One region of the Sporosarcina sp. P26b genome, then DNA from elsewhere that is predicted to be linked to it. Evidence: riboswitches for the same ligand, from Rfam matches in the RefSeq annotation. Region 1 holds a riboswitch; the other holds the start of a gene.
The links. Region 1 has a riboswitch for lysine ahead of dapA (4-hydroxy-tetrahydrodipicolinate synthase). Riboswitches for the same ligand answer to the same signal wherever they lie in the genome.
Positions count from the first base shown of each region.

Region 2: it holds a riboswitch for lysine, as region 1 does, so the genes downstream of both, CSV69_RS12395 (Na+/H+ antiporter NhaC family protein) here and dapA (4-hydroxy-tetrahydrodipicolinate synthase) in region 1, are expected to answer to the same signal.

Region 1 covers NZ_PDYW01000006.1:15,243-22,281, reverse strand. The annotation lists gene CSV69_RS07925 (S8 family serine peptidase) at 1-830, opposite strand, end outside; lysine riboswitch at 1,068-1,245, shown strand; gene dapA (4-hydroxy-tetrahydrodipicolinate synthase) at 1,363-2,256, shown strand; gene CSV69_RS07915 (sigma 54-interacting transcriptional regulator) at 2,450-4,171, shown strand; gene CSV69_RS07910 (iron-containing alcohol dehydrogenase) at 4,294-5,469, shown strand; gene CSV69_RS07905 (CoA-acylating methylmalonate-semialdehyde dehydrogenase) at 5,503-6,960, shown strand.
Region 2 covers NZ_PDYW01000016.1:18,382-25,420, reverse strand. The annotation lists gene CSV69_RS12410 (YutD family protein) at 1-232, opposite strand, end outside; gene lipA (lipoyl synthase) at 251-1,216, opposite strand; gene CSV69_RS16695 (MetS family NSS transporter small subunit) at 1,375-1,512, opposite strand; gene CSV69_RS12400 (sodium-dependent transporter) at 1,513-3,033, opposite strand; gene CSV69_RS12395 (Na+/H+ antiporter NhaC family protein) at 3,198-4,766, opposite strand; lysine riboswitch at 4,959-5,134, opposite strand; gene yunB (sporulation protein YunB) at 5,190-5,957, opposite strand; gene CSV69_RS12385 (bifunctional metallophosphatase/5'-nucleotidase) at 6,005-7,039, opposite strand, start outside.

The sequences.
Region 1 (7,039 bases):
AACAGTGGATTCCCTTCCTCTGCTTTATTTCCCGCCGCAGCCACAACCGTTATTCCAGCCCTGATCGCTTGCTGGATCGCGTTGTTTTCTATATCTGACTTCAAATCTCCACCCAAGCTCAAGTTAATGACATCTACATCATATGCAACAGCATAATTAATGGCCGCCACTATATAGGAAGTCTTTGTTTTATTTCCTTCGCCAAATACTTTTAAAGGTAAAATCTTCACGTCATATGGACCTACAATTCCTGTGACCCCTATGCCATTTCCATATTCAGCAGCAATTACCCCTGCCACTTTCGTACCGTGTCCAGTTACATCAAAAACATCCGTACTACTATCATAGAAGTTATAGCCATCCGTTAGAACTCTTTTTTCCAAATCAATATGTCTAGTATCCATACCTGAATCAATCACTGCGACACTAATCGATTTCCTTTGTTCTGCTACACGCGACCAGATCATTTCCGGACGAACATGTGATATCCACCATTGAGCATTCAATCCAGGATCGACGATGTCTGCTGCCATTTCACGTTCTGCATTCAGCTCGACATATGCGATAGCAGGATCCTCTTGCAACTGGAGATGAAGTGCTTCAACGTCCGCATCTTTTGTCAAACTCCATAACTCCACTTCATCAGAAATCCTCTTGCGCGTTTCCACTTGCATCTCCACTTCTTCACTAAAAGTCATTCGGACATCTTCTGCGTATTCCACCAACAACTCTGTAACCGGTGACTGCGCATTACTATGTATAGGTTCAGTATTAATGAATCCAAGAAACACCAGTACCAACAGTAGACAACGTAAACTACTTTTCTTCACAACATCCCTCTTTCCTAATAAAGTTCATATTTTCAATCCATCAATCGTTGCATGGAATAGATGACTTTAGTCCATTCTACCTCCTAGAAACGAATAGGACTACAGGTAATTCCATATTAATAAAATTAGTCAAAATTCGTATGTTCCTTATCTCCATAGAAAAGTAATGGTTGCATTCTTCATACATACCAAGTACAGTAGGGGTAATTAAACTTTCACTTATTTCGATAATTCGGAAATAAGGATAGAGGCGCAAAAACCATTAGTACACAATCAGAGAATCATGAGGTTCTGTGAAGATTGTTGAAAGGGGAATTTGCCGAAGCTGCGAGACACTCATGATCTCCAAGCTGATTCTGGACTGAACAAGTGCAGGATTGTCATATGGGAAACTGTATGGTGGGCTATCTCGTGCAAAGAAATAATTCATTATTTCAACGCAACAGCGAGCCCTCGTTGTTGCTTTTTGCGTTCACTTACGTATCGCCCCCACCTCTATGTTTTTTAATAAAATGATAGGATGTGGAGAATAATGAATTTTGGATCAGTTATGACAGCGATGGTAACTCCGTTTGATGAAAGAGGAGACATCGATTACCCAGCAACGAAAAATCTAATCAATCACTTACTAGCCAATGGAACAGACGCATTAGTCATTGCAGGCACGACAGGAGAATCGCCTACGCTTACAGCAGAAGAGAAAGTGGAACTATTCAAGTTCACTGTCCAAACCGTAGCAGGCAGAGCACCTGTCATTGCTGGAACCGGAACGAATAGCACGAGAGAATCTATCGATTTGACGATCCAAGCGGAAGAAACCGGTGTCGATGGAATTATGCTGGTCGTCCCTTACTACAACAAGCCTTGTCAGGAAGGACTCTACCAGCACTTCAAGACGATTGCGCAAACTACGACATTACCTGTCATGCTATATAATATCCCGGGTCGTAGTGCAGTCAATATGTTGCCAGAAACCGTTATTCGGTTGGCTAACGATGTGTCGAATATTACGTCCATTAAAGAAGCAAGCGGCGATCTAGAAGCCGTTGCAGCCATAATTGAACATACGGGCGATGAGTTCTTTGTCTATACAGGTGACGATGCTTCTACACTTCCTGTATTAGCCATCGGTGGAACAGGCATTGTGTCGGTTTCAGCGCATATTATAGGAAACGAAATGCAAGAGATGGTACAGAACTTTAAAACGGGTAACACAAAGCAAGCAGCGGAAATCTACCGTGGTTTATTGCCAATCATGAAAGCGATGTTTGCTGCACCTAACCCTTCTCCAACAAAGGCTGCGTTGAATTTACTGGGCATACCAGTCGGCGGAGTTCGTTTACCGATGATCGCTTTGCCTGAAAACGAAGTGGCGGCTTTGAAGGAATTGTTAGCCCTTGAAGACAATGCGACGATTGGATTGTAATAGTAACGAATAGAAAATACGCTGCCTCAAAAAACTACTACTTGTAGATTTTCTGAGGCAGCTTTTTGCATCTACAAGTAAAAGCCTGTTTAAGATACGTATCTCCCTTCAAAACGAACTCAGTACAAACTATGTAATAGATGCGTTATACTGTGTAATAATCGATGAAAATAGATACATCATGGAGGCTTTTATGTTTAACGATTCTTTTATTAATACACTCATACAGTTGGAAAATGATAAAAAGTGGATGTCTGTAGCGAATTGGATGAATGAAAATCCCCCAGTTATCCAACTAGATCAGACGTTGCTAGAAGCAGCTAAAGTACTGAAGGAATTGAAAATCGAGTTTCTCCCTATCGTTGATCCACAATATAAGCCGGTCGGTATCATTACTGCTGAACACATACTCGAAGCATTCGTCAATGGCCGTAATAAGCACACAACACTAGAGCATATAGTACTTATGCAAGTAGCTACAATAGACGAACATACATTATTGAATGAACTCCCTTTCGATCCAGACAATACAAATGTCTATGTTGTAAATAATAAACAAGGCATCCTCATGGGTTTGTTAACTCAAAAAGAAATCGTCAAAGGGCTATCGGCATTGATGGAAAGTTATATAAAAAATGAAAAGGTCTCTGATATTTTAACGGTCATTCTGGAAAAAGCGTATGAAGGAATTGCTGTGGTCGATGAATTGGGTACGATCATCGAATTCAATGAGGCTTATAGTAAATTCACCGGTATCCCTAGATCAGAGGCAATTGGACGACATGTCACAGAAGTAATTGAAAATACAAATCTACATGAAACCGTGCAGAAAGGCATGCCAGAAAGAGGCGTTCTTCAAAATATTCAAGGGCAAGATATGGTCGTTCACCGCATTCCCATTTGGAAAAACGGGAAAGTAGTCGCAGCAATCGGTATGTTGATTTTCGAAGGCGTTTCAGACATTTATCGCATTTATGAGCGGTTACAACTACAGAAAATTATGGCTGATACTGAACTTCCTCCCCTATCTCCTGAAGGCTTTTCCAGTCTCAATCAAATTATAGGGACGAGCGAAGCGATATCCGACTTAAAGAGAAAAGCTCGGACTGCCGCTCGAACACAAGCTGTCGTTTTATTGTCCGGTGAAAAAGGAACGGGTAAAAACGCATTTGCAGAAAGTATCCATCAGTTAAGTCCGATCGCATCCAAACCATTTACAACTATATATTGCAAAGTCCAAGCATCGAAAAATATAGAAGAACAACTTTTCAGCCCACATGGAATCCTCCATTCCGGAAAACCAAGCACGCTTTATTTACAAGATATAGATGCTTTATCTATGAATACACAAATGAAATTATTGGAGTTTCTAAAACAAGCTCCAGAAGATTTCCCTGTTCAACTAATCATTTCGTCTACACAAGACTTACACGAATTAGCCGAAAGAGATGCATTTAGTTCCGAGTTATATGCCAAATTAAATCCACTGCAACTCTCTATTCCTGCGCTTCGTAACAGGAACGAAGACATCCCTTATCTACTGTCACATTATATGCAGGAAATATGTTTCGCACATAAAATACCCGAGAAGTCATTCTCTACTACCGCTGTAACGTATTTAATGAATTATCAATGGGAAGGCAATATTGAGGAATTGATAGATGTGCTAGAAGACTTAGTAAGCATTGTTGACTCCGATAGTATTGATGAGACAGATTTGCCGCAACATATTCTGGATGGACAAAATTTAAGTACGTTAGAAGACTTCAGAGAAAAACAAGAGGCGGAAGAAAAAAAGATTATAGTAAATTTATTGGATCAAACAGAAGGTAATAAATCCAAGACAGCCGAGCTGCTTGGCATACACAGAACTACATTATATAAAAAATTAAGAAAATTTAATATCTTGACCTGAGTGTAGCGCGGATGCTACACTCAGGTTACAAAATAAAAGTGTAGCCTTAACGCTACACTTTTTCTTGTTCTATTGTAAAAGCACAATCTAGTACAGGAAATACAATTTAAGGAGCTGACCTAATGGAAACTTGCAAAACGTTTCAAATGCCCCCTACTATTCTGTATCAACAACATTCTTTCGAACGGATTGGGGAAAAAGCCACACTCCTCGGTAAAAAAGCGCTGATCATTAGCGACCAAATCATGCAAAAACTCGGTTACGTAGAAGAATGCCAACAGAAATTATCTTCTCATTCTGTCGAAAGCGCTATCTTTCTCGGTGTAGCTTCCGAACCGAATGATCAATATGTAGATGAAGCACTTCAATTGTATACAGATGAAAAATGCGACCTCATTATTTCATTGGGTGGCGGTAGTTGTATCGATACGGCGAAAGCGGTTGCAGTAGTCGCGACGAACGATGGGAACATCGAAGACTATGTAGGCATGAAGAAAGTTGCGCAAATTGCGCCTGTTCCTCATATCGCCATTCCAACTACTGCAGGTACGGGTTCAGAAGCAACGGACGTAACGGTCATTACGAATTCAGCAACTAAAGTGAAAATGATGATCAAACAGCCTGCTTTCATGCCGAATGTAGCGATTGTTGATCCATTGCTCACTCTGTCTTCCCCACAAAAAGTAACGGCTGCAACAGGTGTAGACGCACTGAGTCACGCGATTGAAGCCTACATATCCAAAAAAGCACATCCTATGACAGATATAATGGCTTTATCCGCCATTCAATTAATCTCAAAGAACTTATATAGAGCATTCACGGACGGTCAAGACATCGAAGCAAGAGAAGGCATGTCACTCGCTGCCCTTCAAGCAGGAAGCGCATTTTCAAACGCGTCTGTTTGTCTAGTCCACGGCATGTCTCGACCAATCGGTGCACTCTTTAATGTACCGCACGGCTTCTCTAACGCGATGCTCTTACCTGCCGTTCTAGAGTATAGTAAAGATTCATGTATCGATAGACTGGCAGATATCGGTCGTATCTTCTCTTCCGACGCGGCACAATTGTCAGATGAAGAAGCGGCAGAAGTAGCTGTACAATCCGTTAAGGACTTATGTAAAGCACTAGACATTCCGAATCTTGAAACATGGGGTATCCCGCGCGAAGAATTTGTAAACGCTCTCGAAAAAATGTCTAAAGACGCGGTCGATAGTGGAAGTCCCGGTAACAACCCAAAAGTTCCTTCAGAAGACAAAATAGCAGACTTGTATCAAGTGTGCTATGAATACCAATTTTAATTTGACACGTAATTACACTAGGAGGTCATATACATGACAACAGCTATTAAAACAGTACAAAACTATATTAACGGTGAATGGGTATCCGCTACGACGGACCAGACAGAACCTGTATACAATCCTGCTACAGCAGAAGTAGTGGCACATGTTCCTATTTCAACAAAAGAAGATTTAGACACTGCGATACAAGCAGCGAGTGAAGCATTCGTAACGTGGAAGGAAGTACCGGTTCCACGTCGCGCACGTATCCTATTCAAGTACCAGCAACTACTAGTTGAACATTGGGATGAACTTGCTCGAATTATCACAGTTGAAAACGGCAAAAACTTTACCGAAGCGCATGGTGAAGTATTGCGTGGAATCGAATGTGTAGAATTCGCAGCTGGAGCACCTACTTTAATGATGGGAGATAACTTGCCATCTGTCGCAACGGGTCTAGAATCTGGAACGTATCGCTACCCAATCGGAGTGATCGGCGGCATCACACCGTTCAACTTCCCTATGATGGTACCATGCTGGATGTTCCCGATGGCAATCGCAACGGGAAACACGTTCGTACTTAAACCATCCGAGCGTACACCGATGCTAGCAAACCGCCTAGCTGAACTACTTGAAGAAGCCGGCTTGCCAAAAGGTGTATTCAATATCGTACACGGTGCGCATGACGTAGTAAACGGCATCCTTGATCACGAAAAGATCGCAGCGATTTCATTCGTAGGATCACAGCCGGTTGCAGAATATGTCTATAAACGCGGTACAGATAATCTAAAACGTGTTCAAGCACTGGCAGGAGCGAAAAACCACTCGATCGTATTAAAAGACGCAAACTTAGACAATGCGGCTACACAGATCATCAACGCAGCATTCGGATCCGCTGGAGAACGTTGCATGGCTTGTTCAGTCGTTGCAGTAGAAGACGATATCGCAGACGAGTTTGTTGAGCTATTACTTAATCGAGCAAATGAACTGACAATCGGTAACGGTTTGGACGAGGGAATCTTCCTAGGGCCTGTCATTCGTGATGCGCATAAAGAACGTACAGAACAATACATTGCGACTGGAGAAAAAGAAGGCGCTACAATGATTCGCGACGGACGTACAGATGATGCTGCGAAAGATAAAGGATACTTTGTCGGGCCTACAATCTTCGACAACGTAACGAGCGAAATGAAAATTTGGCAAGACGAAATTTTCGCCCCTGTCCTTTCTATTAGCCGTGTTAAAGACTTAGATGAAGCAATCCAACTATCCAATAAATCCAATTTCGGTAACGGAGCTTGTATTTTCACAAGAGACGGTGGAAATGTACGCAACTTCCGTGAAAACATCGATGCAGGCATGCTCGGACTAAATATCGGCGTTCCAGCACCGATGGCATTCTTCCCATTCTCTGGTTGGAAAGATTCATTCTACGGGGATCTTCATGCGAATGGTAAAGACGGATTGAACTTCTATACGCGTCAGAAAGTACTTACAGGTCGTTGGGAATAATCAACAAACTTCCTGATTCGTCTACAATGAAATAAAACTCCAAAAAGACTTCTAACCCAATTTGGATTAGAAGTCTTTT
Region 2 (7,039 bases), on a different contig from region 1:
TGCAGTATTCATAGATATAATCTTGGACAGTACTAATTTTTGTTTCATAAGTGGATTTGGAATTACGATCTTCAAAAAAGCCTTTTAATCGTAATTGTCCATATCCCCAGTCGCCCAAAATAAAGTCATACTTTAACAGCACTTCGCTAAAACGTTCATTCAAGGCCTCTTCATCGAAACCTTCGCGAAACTCTTCTACGATTTCATACTGCGTGTTCTCTAAAATAACCATACTCTGCTTCACTTCCATTTAACTGCTCGCTTGTCCTTCAAGTTTCAGCAGCTCGTCACCTTGGCGCTGTTTCTCTTTAGCCGAAGCATTTACTTGCTCGTCTGCGTGGTAGCTTGAACGTACAAGCGGCCCCGCCTCACAATGAGAGAATCCTTTAGTCATTGCGATTTTACGCAATTCACCAAACTCATCAGGCGAATAATACTTTACCACTTTTGCGTGTTTTTTTGTTGGTTGTAAGTACTGACCAATTGTCATGATATCTACGTCATGCGCACGAAGATCATCCATTGTCTCAATGATCTCTTCCACAGTCTCTCCAAGTCCAACCATCAATGAAGACTTCGTCGGAATCTCAGGATACATTTCTTTCGCACGTTGAAGTAGTTCAAGTGAACGATCATATGTTGCACGCGCGCGAATTCTTGGAGTCAAGCGACGCACAGTTTCAATATTATGGTTTAATATATCTGGTTTTGCATCCATCAAACGTTGCAAGTTTTCTTTATCTCCACCCATATCTGAAGGCAATACTTCAATAGATGTAAATGGATTTTTTCTACGAATTGCACGGATCGTTTCCGCAAAAATAGCAGAGCCGCCATCTTTGAGATCATCACGTGCAACAGCCGTGACTACAGCGTGTTTCAAGTTCATCAATTCAACTGATTCCGCTACACGTTCTGGTTCAGCAGTGTCCAGTTCATTTGGTAGACCTGTTTTAACTGCACAAAAACGGCATGCGCGTGTACATACAGCACCGAGGATCATGAAAGTAGCTGTACGTCGCTCTCCCCAGCACTCGTGAATGTTTGGACAACGTGCTTCTTCACACACAGTATTCAAGTTTTTCTCGCGCATTAACTTCTTTAAACCTGTATAGTTCTCATTGGTGTTTAGCTTAATCTTCAGCCAATCCGGCTTTCTAACATGCTCAGATTTTCTTCCTGTCTCAGGTTTGCATGACAACGCTACCGACTCCATTCTGTTGATAGATTCTACTCATGTCAATGTAACATAAATTCAGATAAGCTTCAATTATAGATGACACAGATTATACATGACAATAAAAGTGAAATTAGTGACGCTTCACTATTTAAAAAACACCTGCAACCAACTAGCTGGCTGCAGGTGTAGATCGTTTACTGTTCAACTTTGAACTTCTTTTTGAACTTGCTGAGGATTGTAGCATAAAAGATGCTGATAAATAGACCGCCCCAGATGATCGTCACTCCGACTAGCATCATAAGGATTGCAGAACCGCTCATTCCTGTATCCATTTATAGCCCCCCTTTGTCTTCATCGTAATCTGATGTAATTCTTGTGTTGTTTCTCCATTTTAATGATGTGAATACAATCGACATCACAAATGCGCCTATCGCTACTGGCCATCCGATCGTCCATAAGAACGACGTTGGATACCCTTCATAGTTTTCAGCAATATTGTCTTTGATTAGGAAGAATAACATAGTACCTAATACGATAGGAGTGATGAATGAAAGTGAAACCTTCCACCACCAGCCAAGTCGAATATCCGATACTGCATTGGCATGCTGTTCGAACACTCCAAGTTTGCGGAATACCCAAGCTAGTAAGAAAACTTCAACTAAACCGATGACTGCGATACCGAATTGGTTAATGAAGTAATCTGCTACGTCTAGGAAGTACAAACCGCCATTTGTAGCGTATAGCAAAGAAATCACTGCTGAGAGTCCGACACCAATAGTTACTGAACGACGTCTTGAAATATTGAATTTATCTGACATACCCGCGATATATGTTTCAGTAATGGAGATTAGTGAAGTAATACCCGCAAGTGTCAGTGACAGGAAGAAGAATGCGCCGAACAGGCCATTTAATCCTGGCATTTGATTGATGATTTCAGGGAACACGACAAAGGCTAAACCTACACCCGCTGTCGCAACGTCTGCTACATCTACCCCTTGATTCGTTGCCATGAATCCTAGTACTGCGAATACCCCAATACCTGCTAATAACTCAACAGAAGAGTTCGCAAAACCTGTGATGAATGCGTTATTCGTAATATCCGATTTCTTCGGCAAATAACTAGAATACGTAATCATAATCGCAAAGGCAATCGATAAACTGAAGAAGATATGTCCATATGCAGCAACCCATACGCGCGGATTCAATAATTTATCGACATCCGGTTTAAAGAATGCATCAAGTCCTACCATAGCTCCGTCAAGTGTGATGGCACGGATGACGACGAATAAGAATAGAAGGAATAGAACAGGAATAAATATTCGGTTCGCCAACTCGATCCCTTTCTTGACTCCACCGATCAAGATAATGTAACAAATAATCCAGACGAATAGTAGTGGCAATGCTACGCCTCCTACAATCCCCCCGACATCTCCTGGGTTATCCGCTAATTTCAGAACGTCACCGAAGAAGAATGCTTCCGGTTCTTTCCCCCAAGATAAGTTAAATGAATAGATCGTGTATTTCATTGCCCATGCAATGATCACGGCATAGTAAGTGGAGATAACGAACGAAACGAAAATCCCCCACCATCCTAAGAACTCTGCCTTCTTACCATTTAAACGGAAGAATGAAAGAGGTGCGGATCCACGATATTTATGACCAATTGTAAATTCCATGATCAGAATCGGGATACCCGCTGTTAAAAGTGCAAATAAGTACGGGATAAAGAATGCGCCACCGCCATTTTCATAGGCGACATAAGGAAAGCGCCAGATATTTCCGAGTCCGACAGCCGACCCGATTGCAGCCAATATAAAACCGGCCCTTGTTCCCCATTGTGAGCGTGTTTCCATTAAACACTCTCCTCTCTTTTTGTTATTTCACAAAACTTGTTACCATTCGATATATTCTGAAAACTCTAGTTCCGTATATTTAGTATAAACAGCAGAATAGTAGATGTCAAAACAAATTTGGACTAAGAATGAAGTATTCTTCACCCTTAGTCCAAACTGTAAAATTATGCTATTCGCGCAGCGCGTTGTTTTCCTTTTGCGTTCCAGTATGTGAATAAAACTATCAACATAATAATAACTGCTACGAGTCCAATCCAAACTGAACCAGTAATTCCTAGAACAATATAACCAATCGCTGAAACACTCGCAGCAACGAGTGCGTAAGGCAATTGTGTAGAGACGTGATCCATGTGATTACAACCTGCCCCAGTGGAAGATAAGATGGTTGTATCGGAAATCGGTGAACAATGATCTCCGAATACCGCACCTGCAAGAACTGCTGCTAACGCTGGTAATAATAGTTCAGGTGCTGCATTGACCATGATCGTCCCTGCGATCGGCATCAAGATACCAAACGACCCCCATGACGTACCTGTTGAAAATGCCATTAATCCCGCTAATACGAAAATCAGTACTGGAAGGAATGCGACCGGAATATTCAATTGCTCTACCATTGTAGAAAGGAATAGTCCTGTATCAAGCGATGCAATAAGTTCCGTCAATCCCCAAGCGAAGATTAAGATTAAAATCGCAGGCATCATCGCTTTTACACCACTTACAAATGCGCGTCCCATCCATGAAACGCTTGCTGTTTCGTTCTCTTTCATTTGTAGTGTATATAACAACATAGCTAGTAATGTAGCTGTAGTACCACCAATTACCAAGGAGAACGGTACATCCGTGTTTTCGAAGATAGCCCAAATATCAAAGATACCTGCTTCTTTATAACCCGTATAAATCATCATGCCAAGCGTTACCACAATCAATGTCACGATTGGCGCAACTAAATCACGTACTTTACCGTGTGTATGCTCTGGAAATTCTTCCTTTAGCTGACCAGGTATTTCTTTATTTTGGTCAAACAGTTCGCCTTCATTCATGGCACGATCTTCATGCTTCTTCATTTCAAAGAAGTCATTATTCGTCCAAGCGAAGAAGAAGACCATGGACAATGTCGCGATGACATAAAAATTCATCGGCGCCATCATGACGAATGCAGTCAACGGTGAATAGCTGACCGCTGCTGTCGTACCTAAAATAAGTGCTAGTTGTCCAATCAAAAACGCGCCCCAACTGGATATAGGTGACACGACACAGATAGGTGCTGACGTAGAATCAATGAAATATGCTAGTTTTGCACGAGAGATCTTATGCTGATCCGTAATAGGTCTTGCAATCTGGCCAACTGCCAATGCATTGAAGTAATCGTCTACAAATATGGCAATACCGAGCGCCATTGTCAGTAGCTTTGCGCCACGTTTTGTACGAATACGCGTGACAGCCCAGCGCGCAAATGCTGCACTTCCTCCGGATAGACTAACAAATGCCGTAATGACACCTAGTAATAATAGAAATAACATAATAAATATATTATACGTATTGAGTCCGCCATCCCAAAATGAAACTGTCATGGCTCTCCATACACCTTTTAGTGTCTCGAACGGAGCAAAGTTCGCTAAAAGTAAAGCTGCTGTAACAATTCCCGCTCCTAATGATAATAATACTCTCCTCGTCGCTAACACCATCACGATGGCGATAATAGGAGGCAAAATAGAGACCCACGTTCCGATCATTGTAATTCCTCCTCTTTCAAGTTGCTAGATAATATCGAAATGCAGAAGATCTTTCGAAGAGTGGAATGCTGACAATATTTTGTATTTCTGAATTTTCCCCACAAAAATAGCCCACTCCACAAGTACTAACGCACGTGTAGGAGTCGGCTGGCCAGTTGAACAAGCAATATGTTAATAAATCATAGTTCAATTGGCTATTGTAGCTCTCCATACATTTGTCGCTGTATGACAGTGTCATTCCTCTTTGAAATGACCCCAACTTGAGAAGCAGACTCTTCTCAAACTTCGGCATTGCTTCCTTTCACTCGCGGTCATAGACGTCACTCTCTCGCTAGGTACTTATAAACAATGCAGCCTCTACGTAAGTCTCGATATTCTTCTGTACTTAGTGTAGCAATAATCGACATCGTTCACAACACCCTTTTACTCGGTCTTCTCAAGTGGAACCTCGATTTGTGCTGGCATTTGCTCCCCTTTCGAATAAATTTGCGGTACCTTCCCTCTAATCAAGCCAATAGCGATAGGGATTTTCTGCTCTACGACACTCTTGCTTGTCGCTAATGGAACGATGATCTGTACATTCACTTTCAACAATAAATTTACTTCTACATAAGCATTGTTAATACCGAATTCTCGTATATCAGTTTCAACATTTGCATGTACATCCCCTACAACATGGAAACGGATAGGAATTTTTGGACCCAAGTTACCAATTAAGGGAATATTGGTTGCTTGCCCAAGTGGAACAAAAAACACGATGCCCTGTTCCTTTTGCATACGATCGGGATTGTATTCAAGATCGCCAAGTGGCGGTAGCATATCCAGATCTCCGCCCTCTGCTCGCTCTAGATGATCTTCTACGAGCTGATGTATTTCGGACATAACTTGGCTAATGATTTCTGCATTGAACTTCGTCGTCACCGTGTCGGTTGTATCGTCGGGGACGTTTTCAATAATTTCATTGACATCATAGACACTGGTAGATCGATTATTGATTGCCTGGCTGATGACGTGACTGGCTATTTTCTGGGTTTGCACTTCGGCGTACTGTGTATAGATCGGCGTTAGTTGTTTGTTGACGGTATAGAAAAATATCGCCACCCCTACTAAAACGGTTGGGATGACAAATCGTAGTATGGTTTTGCCATAATGGTGTCTCTTTGGCCGTTTTTGATTCGTATAAAACCGCATAAAAACGCCTCCTACATCACATTATGCGAAGTAGGAGGCATACATAACTAGCGTTCATTGAAATATTTTCTGCCGTACCAACCGAGTACATCACGAAGCATTTCCGGCATGACATATTCTTTCTTTGCTTCTTTTAATAAAGGATAGAAAAAGCCGAACGTGAACATATCAAGCGTCGCCAGTGTGTAGTTTTCCCCAGGCTTCACTAATCGATTTCCGGCGAATAATTGCCCTTCATGATTGACATATAAATGCTCATGAATCATGCTGCCCATTAATGTACCACGGAAACCAAGCCCCTTGATTGGAAGCTCTGTCCACTTTGGATCAAGCGATTGCTCGTAGATTGTCAGCAGTTCTGCCCCATCTAAATGAACAAGACATGGATTGATGGGATGCGGTAATAAGGAATGTAAGTCACCTTTTGTAATCCATCCTTCCTCTAGACTACCAAGGAAAATCCCTGCATTAAATAATGCACAGTCAGCATCCAAATAGTCGAGTAACGCCCGACCAAACAGTGAAGATAATGGACTATCTCCTGTTAAACGCTGTGATAACGGTGAAGGATTATAAAATACCGGGACTTGTAAAGTTTCTTCCCCTTCAGCAAATAAATCATTCACCTGTTTTATGTCTTCTTCGGACATTTCCATCATTTGCGTTGGGAACACTTCTGCTTTCATATGAATCACTTGATTCGTCATGCGGTCCACATCTACTTGCACATGTCCGACATAATGACCGAACTTTTCAGCAGCCGCGATCAATGTGTCATCAAACCATTCACCGTTTTGCAATAAATGATGTGTATGGCCGCCCAAAATAACATCAATTTCTGGGCATTGTTCAGCTAGCAGACGATCTTCATGAATACCTAAATGGGAGAGGCAAACAATCACATCACATTGAGGGCGCAAGTTACGCGCTACTTCTTGTAATGCTATATGCGGTTCAGTAACACTCCAGCCTAGTTGTTCATAAAACGCGTAATACGGAGCTGTAGCCCCTATAACACCGACACGCACGCCTTCTGCAGTCTCAAACACTTTAGACGTTTTTGCCCAGTGAGGCAGCTCTCC